Regions from separate parts of the Bradyrhizobium guangdongense genome, predicted to be linked through region 2. Evidence: predicted binding sites of a transcription regulator. Region 2 holds the regulator's gene; each other region holds the start of a gene.
The links. The regulator LexA, encoded in region 2, represses DNA repair genes until DNA is damaged. The targets are predictions, from matches to a motif close to TGTTCNNNNTGTGTTCNG.
Positions count from the first base shown of each region.

Region 1: X265_RS18635 (DUF3072 domain-containing protein) is a predicted target of LexA. The motif match lies at 2,842-2,859, and genes of this name have one in related genera.
Region 3: X265_RS31575 (ribonuclease T2 family protein) is a predicted target of LexA. The motif match lies at 3,036-3,053, and genes of this name have one in related genera.

Region 1 covers NZ_CP030051.1:3,890,844-3,896,316, forward strand. Annotated here, with positions in the region: partial or broken gene X265_RS42320 (tannase/feruloyl esterase family alpha/beta hydrolase) at 1-67, opposite strand, end outside; gene X265_RS18615 (hypothetical protein) at 66-698, shown strand; gene X265_RS18620 (GYD domain-containing protein) at 1,054-1,389, shown strand; gene X265_RS18625 (PilZ domain-containing protein) at 1,479-1,796, opposite strand; gene X265_RS40565 (hypothetical protein) at 1,789-1,929, opposite strand; gene X265_RS18630 (hypothetical protein) at 2,016-2,213, shown strand; gene X265_RS40570 (hypothetical protein) at 2,383-2,559, opposite strand; gene X265_RS18635 (DUF3072 domain-containing protein) at 2,556-2,786, opposite strand; gene X265_RS18640 (hypothetical protein) at 2,891-3,121, shown strand; gene X265_RS18645 (globin family protein) at 3,118-3,345, shown strand; gene X265_RS18650 (hypothetical protein) at 3,580-3,789, shown strand; gene X265_RS18655 (hypothetical protein) at 3,901-4,128, opposite strand; gene X265_RS40575 (hypothetical protein) at 4,410-4,574, shown strand; gene X265_RS18660 (hypothetical protein) at 4,620-4,922, opposite strand; gene X265_RS18665 (carboxylesterase/lipase family protein) at 5,069-5,473, opposite strand, start outside.
Region 2 covers NZ_CP030051.1:4,299,958-4,305,430, reverse strand. Annotated here, with positions in the region: gene X265_RS20610 (ComEC/Rec2 family competence protein) at 1-603, shown strand, start outside; gene X265_RS20605 (hypothetical protein) at 614-1,048, opposite strand; gene X265_RS20600 (hypothetical protein) at 1,258-1,452, opposite strand; gene lexA (transcriptional repressor LexA) at 1,622-2,323, opposite strand; gene X265_RS20590 (molybdopterin molybdotransferase MoeA) at 2,500-3,711, opposite strand; gene X265_RS20585 (hypothetical protein) at 3,814-4,161, opposite strand; gene X265_RS20580 (hypothetical protein) at 4,288-4,485, opposite strand; gene X265_RS20575 (HAD family hydrolase) at 4,650-5,276, opposite strand; gene X265_RS20570 (alpha-hydroxy acid oxidase) at 5,281-5,473, opposite strand, start outside.
Region 3 covers NZ_CP030051.1:6,598,554-6,604,026, reverse strand. Annotated here, with positions in the region: gene X265_RS31590 (outer membrane protein) at 108-731, shown strand; gene X265_RS31585 (cold-shock protein) at 818-1,033, opposite strand; gene X265_RS31580 (23S rRNA (adenine(2030)-N(6))-methyltransferase RlmJ) at 1,298-2,158, opposite strand; gene X265_RS31575 (ribonuclease T2 family protein) at 2,286-2,990, opposite strand; gene X265_RS31570 (hypothetical protein) at 3,111-3,572, opposite strand; gene X265_RS31565 (hypothetical protein) at 3,754-4,059, shown strand; gene X265_RS31560 (DUF3617 domain-containing protein) at 4,105-4,635, shown strand; gene X265_RS31555 (haloacid dehalogenase type II) at 4,647-5,375, shown strand; gene X265_RS31550 (ATP-binding protein) at 5,389-5,473, opposite strand, start outside.

The DNA.
Region 1 (5,473 bases), 410 kb from region 2:
GCCGACGATCATCGTGAATGGTGAAAGCCGTCTGAACCCTTGTCAAGCCAGCGCGACTAAGCTGCATGATCAGGACAAAGACGCGCGTCTGGCTGCTGCTTCTCCTTTTCGCGATCCCTGCGAACGACTGCTCCGCGCAGACTGCGCCGCCGCCACTCGACGAACATGCATTCGAGCGCGCGCCGCCGACGGTCGTGAAGGGATTGGCGACCCGCTTTTCGCTGGGCGCATTCGCCGGCCGCTTCGAGGAGACGCGGCTCGGTGAGGTCCGCGATGCCGTGGGCCAAGGAACCATCCAACATCAGGGCGACGCTGGAGATAGCATCTATTGGCTGTGTTATCGGCGCGCGAAGGATCGATTGTGGGTCGTCTCCAGCGGAGAGATGGGCGGCCCGGATCATCTCGTCACGGAGATCGTCGAAGAGCTCACCGAGAAAGACGGGAGGACGTCGACGGATTGCGCCATCATACCGGACAAGTTCTCGCCCGTCGTCGTCGACGACAAGCTGCATTTGGGCATGTCGCGTCAGGAGGTCATCACGGCGCTCGGACCACCGTCGAAGTCGGAAGCTGCTCAGATGGTGTATTCTCACGAGGGAAAGCTCGCACACGGCTTCGACGAAACCGCCTGGCTCATTCTCGGATTTCGTGAGGACAAGCTCGTGTCCATGCGCGGCGGCAAGACCACGACGAATTGAAGTGGTTGCGAGCAGCGCTCCTGCTTCACAGCGCGATGCTGGCGACAAGCGCTCGCTCCCGCACCAGCCCCATTACATACCCCAGCTTCTCAACCACCTTCGAAACGACAGTGCATCCGCAAACTCAACCCATCCTATGCGCTTGCGGCGTATGCACGCGAAAGCATCTTTCTTACCTGTTCGGGCTGATGTATCGTCAGGTCGAGCCGCCAACGAGGTGTGCCGAAATCTCGTCGGTTACCGGCGGCCTTTATGCCCACGGCGGGCAAGACCTTCATCATTATTCGCAAGCCCGGCGTCGTGACGACCAGCTCGTCGCGGCCGGATATTTCATGATTTCAGAAGGAATTCAGCCATGCATTTCTGTCTCACAGGGCAATACACGCCGCGTGCTCTCAGTGCGATCCTGGAAAACCCCGCGACCAATCGCCAGGAAGCGGCAGCAAAGTTGATCGAAGCCGCCGGTGGAAAGCTGGTGTCGATGTACAGCGTTGCCGCTGACGGGCCCGGCGTTCTCGTGATCTTCGACGTACCTGACCCGAGCGCAGCACCGGCGATCTCGGGGCTGACCGTCACCACAGGTGCGCTGCAGAACGTGAAGCTGACGCGGCTGTTCACTCAGGACGAGATCAAGCAGGTGCGGCAGAATGCAGTCAAGCTGCGCGGGTCCTACAAGCCGCCGGGCAGCTGATTTCTGTCGTCATTCCGGCAGCCTTGTCGAGCGGCCGCACATCCCTCGAAAGGCCCGTCGCCGGCAGGCCTTTCAGGAGGGAAAAGGCGTTATTTCACCAGCGTCTCGCCTCGGCGCGCTCGCTTCGCGGCCCTGCCGCGATTGATGAACTGAACGCCGATGAACTCGCCATTGATCCAGGCGAGCTCGCAGTGCCGGTAGGCGAGGCCAATGGGGGACAGCACCAGGAAAAACTCCTTCTGGCCGATATCCGTCACCGCGCCGTCGATCACCAGCTTCGCGCCCATTTCGGAGACGTCGTGGATCCGGCAGGCGCGCTGCCATGTACCGTCGATCGCCATGACGCGCGCGTCGATGGGCCGCTCGAACGCGACGCGCCTGTCCTTGCGTTGTTCTCCCTCACTCATCAAGCCCCCGCTGATGATCCCAGGCAGCACTCCAGCCTAGGGCAAGAAGCTTGAACTTCGGTGAACGGTCGCCCCTGGGAACGAGATCGACATTGGCTCCGGCCGCATCGGCGAGCCTTAGCTTCTGCAGCATCGATTTCCTCGCGCGCGTTAACCAATGTGAATGCCGGAATCCTGTGCCGCCGGGACCATGCGGCTTTCAAGTCGAGGGGCGTTCCCATGTTTGATGCCGATACCAGAGCCTTGCTGCGCAGCATTTTGGACGAGGTCTGCGGACAGATCGACCAATATCAGATCGCCACGCGAGCTCACGTCGCGGCGCAGATCCTCGCGGCCGCCGGTCGCGATGCGACGCCTGATCATATCAGGGAAGCGGGGATCGATGCGTTGAAGAGCGCGCCCACGATGTGGCGATAAGCGGCAACACCACGTCGCTTGTCATCCGAATGCGAACCACGCGAGCACCGCGAACACCGGAATAATGGCGATGCCGAACAGCACCAGCGGCGCGGGCTCGTTTCCGGTGCGGTCGTCTCTCATGTCGGCTTCCTCGCGATAGCTCCGCTTCGCCCTGCGGCGCGGCGGGTCAGGAAATCTCTTTCGGCAGATCCCATTCCGCCTTCGGCTCGAACGGCTCCGACTTGAGCCGGCGTCGGTATTCGCGCGCCGCCGCGAGAAGGTTTTGCTTGACCTCCTCGTCGGCGGTTTGTGCGGCGAGGGCTTCGGCCCGGTCGGCCTGGTGCTCGAGGGATTCTCTCGTCATGCACGGCCAACTCTGCGGCGGGGCGTGCGTTCCAGACCGGCTTCGTGCTTCATCTTGTCGATCAGTTCGGAAGCCTCGGCTTTCGTCAGCTTGTGCTTCAGCTTGTCCTTGGGAACAGGCTTGTGAGCCTGCTCGGCGAGGGTGGTGAGATAGGATTCCTGCGCGCCGGTCATCGGATCATCGCCGGACACCCAGTCCTTCGGATCCTTCTGCGTGTTGTCAGCCATGACCTCTCCTTTCCTGACAAATCTGCTTTTCCGACCAACGTCGGACTCGACTCTTCGTTCCGTTTTTGTTCTCATGCGATCATCTTCACAGGACGGGGCAAACCATGCCGGACCTGAACCAGCTCAGGCGCGAGATCGAGACCATGCGGGGCCAGCTCGGGCGGCAACGGAAAGACATCCTGACGCTGCAGCGGGCGGGGATCGGGACGGCTTCGGCCGAAGCGTTGCTGTCGCGGATGCACGCCGGGATCGAGACCCTCTGTGCGCAGCGAGACGCGCTGAACGGCGCGGAGCCGCCTCGCAAGGGCAGGGTGTTCGGAGGACGGAATCGGTGAAGGAGCCTCTCAGGTATTTCAGCGACGAGCCTGAACTTTCGCCCTTCCTCGCGGCGCTCCACGATGTCCGGCTCAAGGCGACGCGTGAAGGATGGTGCTATGCGCACGTCCAGGCCATCATCGTTGCCATCGACCAGTACGCCGAAGCCGCAACGGGCAATCGCGATTATTTTCTGAACAAGCCGCACTCCATCGGCCGGCCGCATCGGAGCGATGTGCCTTAGCGTCGACCAGCGTTATATCGCCGTCATCATTGCAACAGGCGCGGACGCGCGTGCAGGTGCGCGCGCGATTACAAATCCGTAAAAGCGATTGAAACATGAGGCGCCCGAACTATCTCTGCACCAGGCGGCAGCGTTACAAGCCGCCCTTCAACTGACCCGGCCAACAGCCCCGGACCGGGCCCTTCTTATTCCCCACGCGTTGGCCCTGCCTCACTGGCCTCAGAGGCGCTGAACATGGCTGCCCGCACCTATCACCACGAACGCTGGTCGGACGACGACGACCGGCTGCTTCGCAGCATGTGTGAAACCGGAAAGAGCCTGACCTTGATGATCGTCAAGCTGAAGCGGCCGATCGCGTCGATCAGGTCGCGCGCCATCGAGCTCGGACTACGTCTTCCCGGCACGCGCATCGGACTGCGGCGGAAGCACAAGCCGCCGGCGTGATCGGTCCCCAACTCGCGCCAGTGTCGCCGCGCGGCAAAAACAGCTCGCCAAGCAAAGAGGCCGCCAACGCGGCGGCCTCCAATTGTCGTGGCGATGCCAGAAAGAACGACATCACAGCGGCGGCAGGCCCGGTCCCGACCCCGGACCGAACGGACCGGGAAAACAGCCCGGACCCCGCAAGCCGCCGGCGATGACGCCGCCGACCCACTCGACGGCATGGACGATGGCGTTGCCGATGGCGCGGAAGGCATCGCCCAGCCAGTTGCCGCCGACAATCGACTCGAGCTCGGCATCCGTCAGCTCGATCATTCCCTCACGTGCGTGATCACTGTTCTGCATGGTTCTCTCCTGATGAGATCGGGCGGCGGACCATTCCGCCGTCGACGGGGAGCGCTCTCCCCTTGCACCTGTGATCGCAGGAGTACGTCGAATGAGGGCTGGCCTGCTGTGACCGTCGTCACAAAGCAAATGGCCGGGTCCGAACCCGATCGAGGCTCGCGGCGACCAACGGTTGAAAACAGGGGTCCTTCGCCGTGAGCTGGTTCAAAAGATATCTGGTGGGCGGCACGACCGGCGAGGCGGTACACGGCATGATCTCAGGCAAGGCGGAGTGAGCGGCCATGCTCGACGCCTTGCTCGGCTTCGTCTTCGAACTGGTCCTCAATCTGGTCGGGACCGCCATCGTCAAACTGTTCGGCGTGGACAACGCCGCTGAAGTTGCGAGCGTCATCATCGGCTTCGGCATTCTCGCGATCGGCTTCGCCGTCGCCGTGTGGGGGCATTGAAGAGCGACCGCCAGCGACGATCGCTCGCTGTCGCGCGCTTGCCGGTTAGGCCGCGATCCGCTGCTCGGCCGGCGCCGTCAGATACTTCAGCACTTCGGCATGCTCGAGATCTGGAACCGCGATCGCCGTGTGGCTGTAGGTCGCGTGGCTGCGCGACTTTGCGATTCCGTCCAGGATCTCTTTGCCCTTGATGACGTGCAGGCCCATGCCGTCTCCGGACGGGAAGATCGCCAGCACGACATCGTAGGCCGCGATGACGGTTTTGAGGGCCGCGGCCTTGTCTTCGGCGACATCGACAAATACGCGAACATCGGCTGCGAGTTCACGCAGCTCGTCAAAATTCAGCACTTTTTGGGTACTCCAACGCAACAGGACTGCAGGGAGAGTGGCGGCGTTGGGTTACCAGAGTCTGAACAACATCGATCGAGATGAAAGTTTCACGATGAGGTGACGCCTCATGTGGAAAACTCCGGCTGCGGAACAGGCCGGCCCTGTCAGCACGCCAGGTCGGCTCGCCACCGCATCGGCAGGACGCCGTTTTCCCTGAAGCTGCCGAGGAAGCGGAAGCGCCTCGCGTGCGGATTGGGCCGGGCTTCGATGCTGTTTCCGAGGATCTGCACGACGTCGCTCTCGTCATAGGCCGGCCAGGGCGGCAGGCCCGATCCATTGGGGTCGCCTGATCGCGCGAAGTTCACCCAATAGCGCATCATGCTCCGCGCCAGCGCGCGGTCGGCCTCATCAGGCGGCGCAGCGCAGCCGATCACGCGCTGCGGCGTCAGTGTGCCGAAGACGAAGGGGATCTCGGTCACGTGCGAGGCGATCGGTGTGTAGGGCGAGGTGTGGACGAAGTGGTAGCCGTAGACCGGCGCGCGCGTGCGGCTGCGATGCAGACTCAGCGC
Region 2 (5,473 bases):
ACGCCGCTGCGCTGGTCGGGTGCGCTCGTGCTCGTGGCGGCAACGATCTGGGCCCTGTCGGTTCGGCAGCCCGACATTCTCATTGCCGGTAACGGCCAGAACGTCGCGGTGCGGGGCAGGGACGGGGAGTTGCATCTGATCAGGACGAACAAGGACGCTTTCCTGCTCAAGGAGTGGCTCGCGGCCGACGCTGACCCGCGCGATGCCGGCAGTGCCGCGCTCGGTGACGGGGTGTCGTGCGACGAGTCCGGTTGCGTGGCGCCACTCGCCGATGGTCGCATGATCGCGCTGGCGCTGCGCAGCGATGCGCCGGCCGATGATTGCAGTCGGGCCGCGCTGGTGGTGACATCAAGGCCGGCGCCGCCGGATTGCGCCGCGATGGTGGTCGATCGGCCGCGTCTTGCGCGACAAGGCGCGCTGGCGCTGACGCAGCGCGGCGACGGGTTTGCGGTCCAGTCGGTAAGGGCGAGGGGCGCAAACCGCCCCTGGTCGCCGGCGGCAGCCGGCGAAGGAGATTTCGAACTGACCCTCATGCCACGGTCGGCGGCGCCACGCGCTCGGGACGCAACTCCGTCGGAGGCCGACTTCCAGGCCGAGGACTAAAACCGGTCTTTCAGCCGATCGGCAGACGCGGCGGTGTCGGACGACTGTCGGCGATGATCTGCGGCTTGTGCTCGCGCTCGCCGAGCGGCTGGGTCACGGGCAGTTGCAGCACGGTGGCGCGCTGGCCTTCGACGAGCTGGGTCACCAAGACATATTTGCCATCGGGGAATTCGATCGCATCGTGATGACGATCGGGAACGTGCGGATCGATCTTGCCGAACTTGCCGACGCGCGAGTTGACGGTGCGCGTCCAGATCCACCTGTTGTCGTAGCGGACGTTATCGGCGAAGGCGAGCTCCGTTCCCGGCAGCAGGCAGACCGCGACGGACATGTCGGCTTCGGAGGCGAAGCCGCGTGTCGAGGTGCCGCGGAACGTTGTCGTGACGATCGTCTCGCCGACTTCTGCGGGACGCGTCGCGACGGCATGCAGGCTATAGTCACACATCGGGTGCTCCTCTATCAGGATAGCAACCCGCGCCTCTGTCCTGGAGGCACAGGCCTCTATCAGAGTGTAAGTCTGCGAGGCTCTGCTTGGTTGTAGGCAAATCTGCGGCTTGGGTCCGCTGGCCATAATCACAATATCTTTCCCGAACGCCTAGGAACAAAGCCTGCTCCGGCGCATTCGGCAGACCTTCTGCATCAATATCCGGAGCATCAATGTCCGGCCGGTGCCGACCAGCCCGAATATGGCCAGGCCGACTGCTGGACGGAGTTGAGGGCATTGCGGGATTGCTGGCTTGTCGCTTGCTGCGCCTTGCGGACGTGATGCTGCGGTTGCGCGGCGAAGGCGTTCGGCGCTGACGCGGCGATCAGGGCCGTCGTGACGGTGCTCAGGATGATCTTGCGCATGGTGGTCTCCTCGGTCTCGAGGCCTTTGAAGCAATGAAGGCTTCGCTTCGTTGCAGCCTGCCGGGGATTTAGCGCTGGAGAGATGGCCGGATAATCTGTGCAAAACCAGAAAGACTATCCAGCCGGAGCGGACAATCGTCCGCTCCATCGTTTGCTCGCGCGAGAGCGCTTAGTACTTCCGGTACAGCCCGATCAGCTTGCCCTGGATCTTCACCCGGTTGGGCGGCAGGATGCGGACTTCATAGGCGGCATTCGCCGGCTCGAGCGCAATGGAGGCGCCGCGGCGGCGGAAACGTTTCAGGGTGGCTTCCTCGTCGTCGATCAGCGCGACCACGATATCGCCGGTGTCGCAACTCTCGTTGCGTTGGATCAGCGCCATGTCGCCGTCGAGAATGCCGGCATCGACCATCGAATCGCCGCGCACTTCGAGTGCGTAGTGCTCGCCTGCGCCGAGCATGTCCGGCGGGACGCTGATGGTGTGGCTGCGGGTCTGCAGCGCCTCGATCGGCGTACCAGCCGCGATGCGGCCCATCACCGGCACTGCGACGGGGCGTTCGCCCTCGTCGGCGGGCGGGCTCGATGTCGTGCGCACCTTGCCGAGATTGCCCTCGATCACGCTCGGGGTGAAGCCGCGGCGGTTACCGGCGGCGGCCTGGAGCTCGGGCAGCTTGATCACTTCGATCGCGCGGGCGCGGTTCGGCAGGCGGCGGATGAAGCCACGCTCCTCGAGCGCGGTGATCAGGCGGTGGATGCCCGACTTCGAACGCAGATCGAGCGCGTCCTTCATCTCGTCGAAGGAGGGCGGCACGCCGCTTTCCTTCAGCCGCTCGCTGATGAACCGCAGGAGCTCGTATTGTTTGCGCGTTAACATCTCGACCAAAATCCCCCTGACGATGTCGTTCGATTCCGAGACGCTGAAGTCAGCGATAAGCCGTTACATGCTCGAAACAAATCATGAACGGACACTATATGTTCGATACATGTTCCGCAACTGCTTAATTTACCGTGAACGCGACAAAGTTCGCGGAACGGTTGCGAACGCTGTGTTCAAACAGGCAGTCGCAGCACCTCGCAAGGCGCTCCCGCTTCGGCCTTGGGGGCGAACGGCGGGCGCACGAGAAGTGCCTGTGCCGCAGCGAGATTCGCAAGCAGCGAGGAGTCCTGGTGATTGACGGGAACGGCGATGAGCGTGCCATCGTCACGCACTTCGAGACGCGCGCGGAGGTAATCCTCGCGCTGGTCGTTGGCGCGGACATCGCGCCCGAGCACCGCGCGCTCGCGGCAGTGATGAACCACCGAATGGCCTGAGAGCGCGCGAATCAGCGGCACCATGAACAGGAAACCGCACACGTAGGATGACACGGGATTGCCGGGCAGGCCGATCACGCGCATGGCCCCGAGACGCCCGTGCATCATCGGCTTTCCCGGCCGCATCGCGATCTTCCAGAACGCCATCGAGGTGCCTTCGTCCCGAAGCGCCTGCTGCACCAGATCGTGGTCGCCGACCGAGGCGCCGCCGGTCGTGATCAGGATGTCGGCGCCGGACTGGCGCGCGCGGCGGATGCCCGCGGTGGTGGCTTCGAGCGTGTCGGCGGCGACGCCAAAGTCGATGGTGTCGGCGCCCTCGCTACGGGCGAGCGCGTGCAGGGCATAGCCGTTGGAATAGACGATCTGGCCATGACCGGGGGTGGTGCCCGGCATCACCAGCTCGTCGCCGGTGGCGAGGATCGCGACCTTCGGACGACGACGAACGGGAAGCTGCGGGTGGTTCATGCCCGCTGCGAGCGCGAGCCCGCGATCGGTCAATCGGGTCCCCTGACGGAGCAGCACGTCGCCTTCGTGAAAGTCGATGCCTGCGGGGCGGATGTGCCGGCCGCTAATCGCGGCCTCTTTGATCGTGACGCGCTTGCCGTCTGTGACCGTGTCCTCCTGGATCACGACGGCGTCCGCGCCATCGGGAACGACTCCGCCGGTGAAGATTCGTACCGCTTCACCAGCGCCGACAGCTCCTGCGAAGGGCCGTCCGGCCGCGACCTCTCCAATGACGGTGAGCTGCGCGTCCACCCTTGCCGCGTCTGCCGCGCGGACGGCATAGCCATCCATCGCTGACATCGCTTGCGGCGGTTGCGTGCGCCGCGCCGCGACATCGCGCGCAAGCACGCGATGGAAGGCCTCATCGAGGGCAATCATTTCTTCCGGCAGCGGCTCCACGCCGGCAAGCACCGCGGCGAGCGCGTCGGAAACCGGCATGAGGGCCACGGGTGAAAGCTCCTGCTTGGGCGAGGCAATGATCACGTTGCGGCAAGCGTTCTAGCCGAGAGCGCGCCGCGAGGCAAAATGGTAAGCGGGCGCTGACGTGAGCTACTTCTGCATCAACAGCCGCACCAGCTCGGCCTGCCGGCTGACGCCGGTCTTGTCAAAAATCTTCGACAGATGACTGCGCGCCCGGCGTCCTGCCGACGCTGAGCGGCAACAAAGGATTGCGCGGCGCCCAGCCAAGCAGATCGTGCACGCGGGCGGGATCGATGCGCGGCGACAGCAGGCTCGAAAGACCGTTGCCGGGGCGTAGATGCCAAACAGCACGCGACCGCCTACGGCGTCATCGATGCGCTCCATCACGCTCGACCAGCGCCCCTGTTCGACCGCAGCGTCGTAGATCGCCCCCACGAGGTCCAATACGGCGTCCTTCGAAAGCACGCCGGCGCGCATTCCAACCTCCACGAGTTGCAATGCAGCATAGGAGCGCAGTTTCAGAGCGGGAACAAGCAGAGAAAAGCGGCAATCAGGCGTTGTTGCCGCGGAGCCGCAAGACTTTGGCGGTCAGGCCCGTGCGGATCACGACGTCGTCGGATCCACGTTCGACGTCACGTCCGGTGCTTGGAGCCCTTGATCCCTGTCGGGCATCGGATCGGCCTGGGCCTTCAGATCGGCAGCCTTGCTGATCAGCTTGGCGGAAAGCTCAGAATCCGAGGTGGTTCTGGCGAATTTCATCAGCAGGGAGGCCTGCCTGGTGAGATAGGTTTTGCCCAACACGTCGATACGTCCGTCCGATGTAGAATTCCCAACGGACTCATGAGTCCCGGAAGCAGGCATTCGTTCCCGGAACTCTGTATAAAAATGCACAAAGTGAGTTGGTTCCACATCTTTGGGCGAAATAGTTCCTGCAGCCGCCGCCCTGAAAGATCGGAGCCGCCAGATCAGATCCCCAGCGCCTTCAGCGCATGCCCGACGTCGAGGGGCGACGTCACGTGCACGGCCTGCAATCCGCGGGCCCGCGCGCCTTCGATGTTCTCGGCAAGGTCATCGAAGAACACGATCCGGTTTGCCGGTATGCCCATTGCGGCGACGACATGGTCGAAGGCTTCGGCGTCCGGCTTGCGCAGGCCGATGCTGGAGGACAGATACATCTCGCGGAAATGGCCAAGCAAGTCGGCATATTCCTTCGAGAAATGGTCCACATGGGGCCGATTGGTGTTCGAGAACGCATAAAGCGGCATCCGTTTCGCCGCGCGCGGCAGCAGCTCCGCGATCTCGGGCATCTCGCCGGCGAAGATCGCATTCCATCCCTCGAGGAATTGCGCATCCGAAATGCCGATGCCGAGCGAGGCGCGCAACGAGGCGAAATAGTCCTCGTCGCTGAGCTTGCCGACCTCGTGCAGCCGGTAGGCCTCGCTGTCGCGCACATAGCGCGCGACGATGGCTTCGGGCTTGCACCCCGCGTGTTGCGCCCAGCAGGCGATCGCCTTGGAGAAATCGATGTCGAGCACCACGCGCCCGAGGTCGAACAGAAGCGCATCCGCGCCGCCGGGAGAAAGCGAAGTCATTGCGTCAGTACCGGTAAGGCTCGTGGTCGAACAGCGGGAACGCGCTGAACACGCTCGGCGCGTTGGTTGCCGTGGCCGGGTGCAGGCAGGATTTGTTGACCTCGGCGAACGAGGTGGCGCCCAGCAGACCGAGGCAGCGCAGCACCTCGTCCTCCAGTAGTTCCAGCATGCGCGCCACACCAGTTTCGCCGGCGGCG
Region 3 (5,473 bases), 2.3 Mb from region 2:
TCGATAAATCCTACGCGAAAAGATGGTGGTTCCGTAACCATGCGTTCGGTCCTGGCGCGGCGGCGCGGGCATCGCAGGGCGTTGCGGGAGTTGCGTTGGAGTATGTGATGAAGAGGCTCGTTGTGGGCGCAGCCGCATTGGTTGCAGCCGGCTGGACAGCTTCGGCAGGGGCCGCCGATCTCAATTACGGGCAGCGTGCGCCCTATACCGTCAATCAGCCGCTCAACGCCTATAGCTGGGCCGGTCCCTATCTCGGCGGCAACGTCGGCTATGAATGGGGCTCGGTGAGCAATACGTCCGTGAGGCCCTCCGGCTTCGTCGGCGGCGTGCAGGCCGGCTACAATTTCCAGAACGGCCCGTGGGTCTTCGGCGTCGAAGGCGATATCCAGGCCGCCGGTGCCGACGATACGTTCGCATCCTGGAAGTTCTCCAATCCGTGGTTCGGCACCCTGCGCGGCCGCGCCGGCTATGCCTTCAGCAACGTGCTGTTCTACGGCACCGCGGGCCTCGCTTTCGGCGAGCTGCGCGCGCAGACCTTCGGCTGGACGGAGTCGCACACCACGGCCGGCTGGACCGCCGGCGTCGGCGCGGAAGTCGGCCTTGCGCCGAACTGGAGCGCCAAGCTCGAATATCTCTACGTCGATCTGTCGACGAGCCAGTTCGCGATTACAGGCGTGTCAAACGGCTATAGCGCCAGCATTGTGCGTGCAGGCGTGAACTATCACTTCTGATAGCCAAATAAGAAAGTACCGGACTACAACCTCCCGGCCGCTCGCGGCCGGGACTTTTTTGCGCCGATTGTTTGGAGACAGGTCCGCTAGGAAAGGATCACGAGATTGACCGCTTTCGGGCCCTTCCCCTTCTTGTCCGGTTCGACTTCGAATGTGATACGCTGTCCTTCGGCAAGGTCCTTCAGTCCCGCTCGCTCTACAGCGGTGATGTGAACGAAGACGTCGCGACCGCCGTCGTCAGGCTTGATAAAACCGTAGCCGCGTTCGCCGTTGAAGAACTTGACCGTTCCCGTCATGGCCATCGGGAAACTCCCCCTCATTGCTCCTCCGTCGCAACGCAGACGCGCGCCGCGACATGACCGTGCATTACGAAGCCCGGGAGCTGGCCATCCTTGGGCAGACCTCATCGGTCCGACTGGATCTTTCTTAGGCCTTCACTCCGCCGCAACCATTCGCGGAAGCGGAACGTAAAGCCAGTCACGGAAACAGCATAATACGGTTCTTTGCAGATTGACTACCGCCCCTGCATATTTTTCCCAAGAATGCCGGAGTGTTACGGCCTCACGTTAAGGCTTGGGCACCTCTAATCGGAATCTGGCAGCACCTCCCTGGCCGAGCGGCATTTCCAGCTCCGGCAGGATGGTCTTGAGCTCGCCTTGCAGCGTGTAGGGCGGATTGACGATCAGGAGCCCGGCCGAGGTGAGGGCCGCGCCGTCGGCTTGCGGCGCCACGCTGAATTCGAGACGCAGGCATTTGCCCTGCGGCTTTGCTGCAGCTGCGGCGCGCGCCACGAGTTGCGCCAGCGTGTCGGTGGCGCGCCTGGATTTGGCGGGGTACCAGATTACATAGATACCGGTCGGCCATTTCGCAAAGGCGGTGGAGAAGGCCTCGCCCAGCCTTTCGAACTCGTCCTTGGCTTCGAAAGGCGGATCGATCAGCACCAGCCCGCGCCGCTCCTTCGGCGGCACGAACGCCGGCAGCGCCATCCAGCCGTCGAGATCGACGACGCGGGCCTGTTCGTCGCGCCGCAGCACGTCGATCAACGCCTTGCGCGCCTTCGGCTCGAGCTCGCAGGCGACCAGCCGGTCCTGCGGCCGCATCAGGCCGCGCGCAATCAGCGGCGAGCCCGGATAGGCCTTGAGCTCGCCCTTGGGATTGAAGGCGCGGACGATATCCATGTACGGCCTGGTCAGCGCGACGCTCTCGTTCGAGAGCCGCGCCTGCATCAGCCGGGCGATCCCGGTGAGCCACTCCCCGCCGCGGCGCGCCTCGTCGCTGTCGAGATCATAGAGGCCGGCGCCTGCATGGGTGTCGATGACGCGGAAGGCGGCCGGCTTGTCCTGCAGATAAGTGAGGATGCGGGCCAGCACGATGTGCTTGATGACATCGGCGAAATTGCCGGCGTGAAAGGCGTGGCGGTAGTTCATGATCGGGGACCACGTTGTCTTGCGCGATCCCATCCCCTTGTCATTGCGAGCGCAGCGAAGCAATCCAGAATCTTGCTGCAGAGGCGGTCTGGATTGCTTCGCTGCGCTCGCAATGACGAAGCAGGAGCTAACCACCCCTGATCGGCGGCATCGTCACCTGGTCGCGGCGGCAGGAGCGACGTTCGAGCTCCTCGCAGGCGCGGAATTGCAGGTCCTTGCTGAGGCAGATGCGGACCTCGGAGAGCCGGGTCCGGTTGCAGGTGACCGAGACGGCTGCGTTGCTCAGGCCGGGATTGGCCCTGATGAAGGCTTCCTCCACCTCGCCCGGCGCCACGGTTTTGGTCTCCGACAGGTCGAGATATTCGGCCGGGATCTTGATCGCCGCGCGCGCCTTGCGGATGGTCTCGAAATAGTTGCGATCGGTAAGCCCGGAGCAGGTGCCGTGCTTGTCCCATTCATTGAAGATCAGGCCCGGCGCCGGCATCAAATCGAGCATCGAGGAAACGATGCTGCGGTTGAGCCGCGGCGAGGGCCGCTGGCAATACTCCGGAAAGCCGTTCTCATATTGCGGCCACAGCCCGTGCACCACGAAGGAATAGGGGCGTCCCTCGCACTGGATGTTCGAGCGCCCGCCGCCGCGACCGCGTTCGGCGGCTTCTTCGCAGAAGGACGGCGACCATGACAACGACAGGACGTAGAAATCAAATTCGCCGGGCGCGTTCTGTCGCTTGTCCTGCGCCTTCGCGCCGCCAGCCAGCGCGATCAGCCCGGCGGCAAGAACCAGGGGGAGAGTCACGAGACGGGAGAACGAACGCAATCTAAAATGAACCATGGCAACGCCTCTCAACTAGACTGTGCAATCAGCCTAGCAGCCAACAAGAACATTTCAAGAACAAAATTTGAGCGGATCGGCGATCTGCTGCTGGATCGGCCTCGAATCAAATTCTTCGGCTTAGGGCTTGGCGGCGCGGCAGGACGGGTTGTAGGCCCAGTTGCGGTCGAGCCCGACCACACACCATTCGACGCCATTGCCATAGCCGGCAAAGCCGCCGTCCTCGACGAGGGAGAAATGCACCTTGCGCACCTTACCGTCGGTGAGCATGGCGTCAGCGGTGCAGTAGCGGCGCGGAATGTTGTCGGATGCCCAGGGCCGGAACGCGACTTCGTGAACGGCGGCGAAGCCTGTGATCTTCAACGGCGAATTCCAGAACGAGCTTTCCTTTTCCCAGAACTGGGTGGCGATCGTCGGCAGCGCCTTGTCGCAATCGGCAACGGCGCCGTCATAGCGCGGTCCGCTCAGCCAGAAGTTCAGCTCCAGCGGATTGGCCGCCTTGGCCTCGCCGAGCGACAGCGCTCCAAACATGAGGCCGAGAACGGCGGCAAAGCGGAGCGATTTCAGGAAGGGGGCGCGCATGGGCAATCCGGAGAGCTGGTCTTGCGAGGGTAGGACGGTGCCGCGAAGGTCGGGAGAGGTCAAGTGCAGCGCGGCAACACTTGGCCAGGAGTTGATCACAACGTCGCAGCCGAGCGGCCTTCCGTTCTTTTCACCGCCGCGCAGGCACCGTAAACTGCCGGCCATCAACGGAGTGACGGGAATGCGAATCATTGCGGCCGCGGGCCTTCTTGCCAGCCTGGTTGTTTCGGGGATGATGGCGAGCCAACCGGCGCGCGCCGACATCCTTCCGGTGCCGCCCATCAAGGGCAACGACACCGGCGGCATCATCGCCTATTCGATGGCGACGCAGGTCGATGCGCGGCAAGTCGCCGTCGATCATTGTGCGCGCTACGGGAAGGTGGCGAAATTCCTCGCGGTGCAGGCGTATGAGGGTGGCTACATCTCCTTTGCCTGCCGCTGGGTGCCCTACGGCGCCGCCGACCGGCCGATCCGCACGCTGTACTGAGGCGTTGTCGGGACGACAGCTCCATCTCAGCCAGGAGGCTCTCCCATGACGCGCAAGCTTGCTGTGCTCGGATCAGTCGTTTGCCTCGTGTTGTCCGTCGGCAGCGCTCTCGCGGACGATCTGCCGGTGCGCAAGGCCGGTCTGTGGGAAATGAAGATGGTCAGATCAGGCTCGGCGATGCCGGAGATGACCATGCAGCATTGCACCGACGAGAGCGTCGACAAGGAAATGAGCAACAACATCTCGCCGATGGCCAAGCAGGTCTGTGCCAAGCAGGAGGTCAAGAAGACGGCGACTGGCTATGTCAGCGATTCCGAGTGCAGCGTCGCCGGCATCAACACCACCTCGCACGCCGAGATCACGGGCGATTTCAACTCGGCCTATACGGTGAAGACCTCCTCGCACGCGCAAGGCGGCGCGGCAGGGGCCGCGGGGCGCGACACCACCATGACGCTGGAGGCGAAATGGCTCGGCGCCTGCAAGCCGGAGCAGAAACCCGGCGACATCGTGATGCCCGGCGGCTTCAAGATGAACGTGCGCGACGTCGACAAGCTGAAGGCGTTGCTGCCGAAATAGGTGGTGCGACAGTGAGTTCCGATCGAGCGGCCGAGATCAGGGCCATCGCCTTCGATGTCCAGGGCACCTGTGTCGATTTCTATCAGCCCGTGATGCGCGCGGGCGCCGCGATCAACGCGGCCAAGGGTCTCGAGATCGATTGGGCGGCCCTGTCCACGGAGTGGCGCGAGCTCTATCGCGCATCGATGGACGCCGTGATCGCCGGCCGTCGCGATTGGTTGCGGGTCGATCGCATTTATCGGGAAGCGCTGGACAGGCTCATCGAGATACGCGGCCTGTCTGATCGCTTCAAGACGGCCGAGCGTGACGAGCTCAACGACGTCTGGACCAAGCTCGATCCCTGGCCGGATGCCGTCGAGGGCCTGGCCCGACTGCGCCGGCGATTTTGCACGGCGACGCTCTCCAATGCGGGCATGGCCAGCGTGATCGCACTGGTGAAGAACGCCGGTCTGCCGTTCGATGCGATCCTGACGGCGGAGCTTGCGAGAAGTTACAAGCCTTCGTCGGCGGTCTATCAGCTCGCAGTCGATTATCTCGGCTATCGGCCGGATCAGATCCTCATGGTCGCCTGCCACAAATACGATCTGAAAGCTGCGCGCGCATTCGGCATGAAGACGGCTTTCGTGCCGCGCCCATTGGAGTTCGGGCCTGACGCCACGCCGGATGTGTCGCCGGAAAGCTGGTTCGACATCTATGCGACCAGCTTCATTGAGCTCGCTGACCGGCTGCAGGTCGGCTGACGCCCGTCGCCGCTTATACCGGTATCCTCACGCTCGCCCTCAAGCCCCCCATCGGGCTGTCGCTCAGCGTGATGTCGCCGCCGTGGGAGCGGGCGATA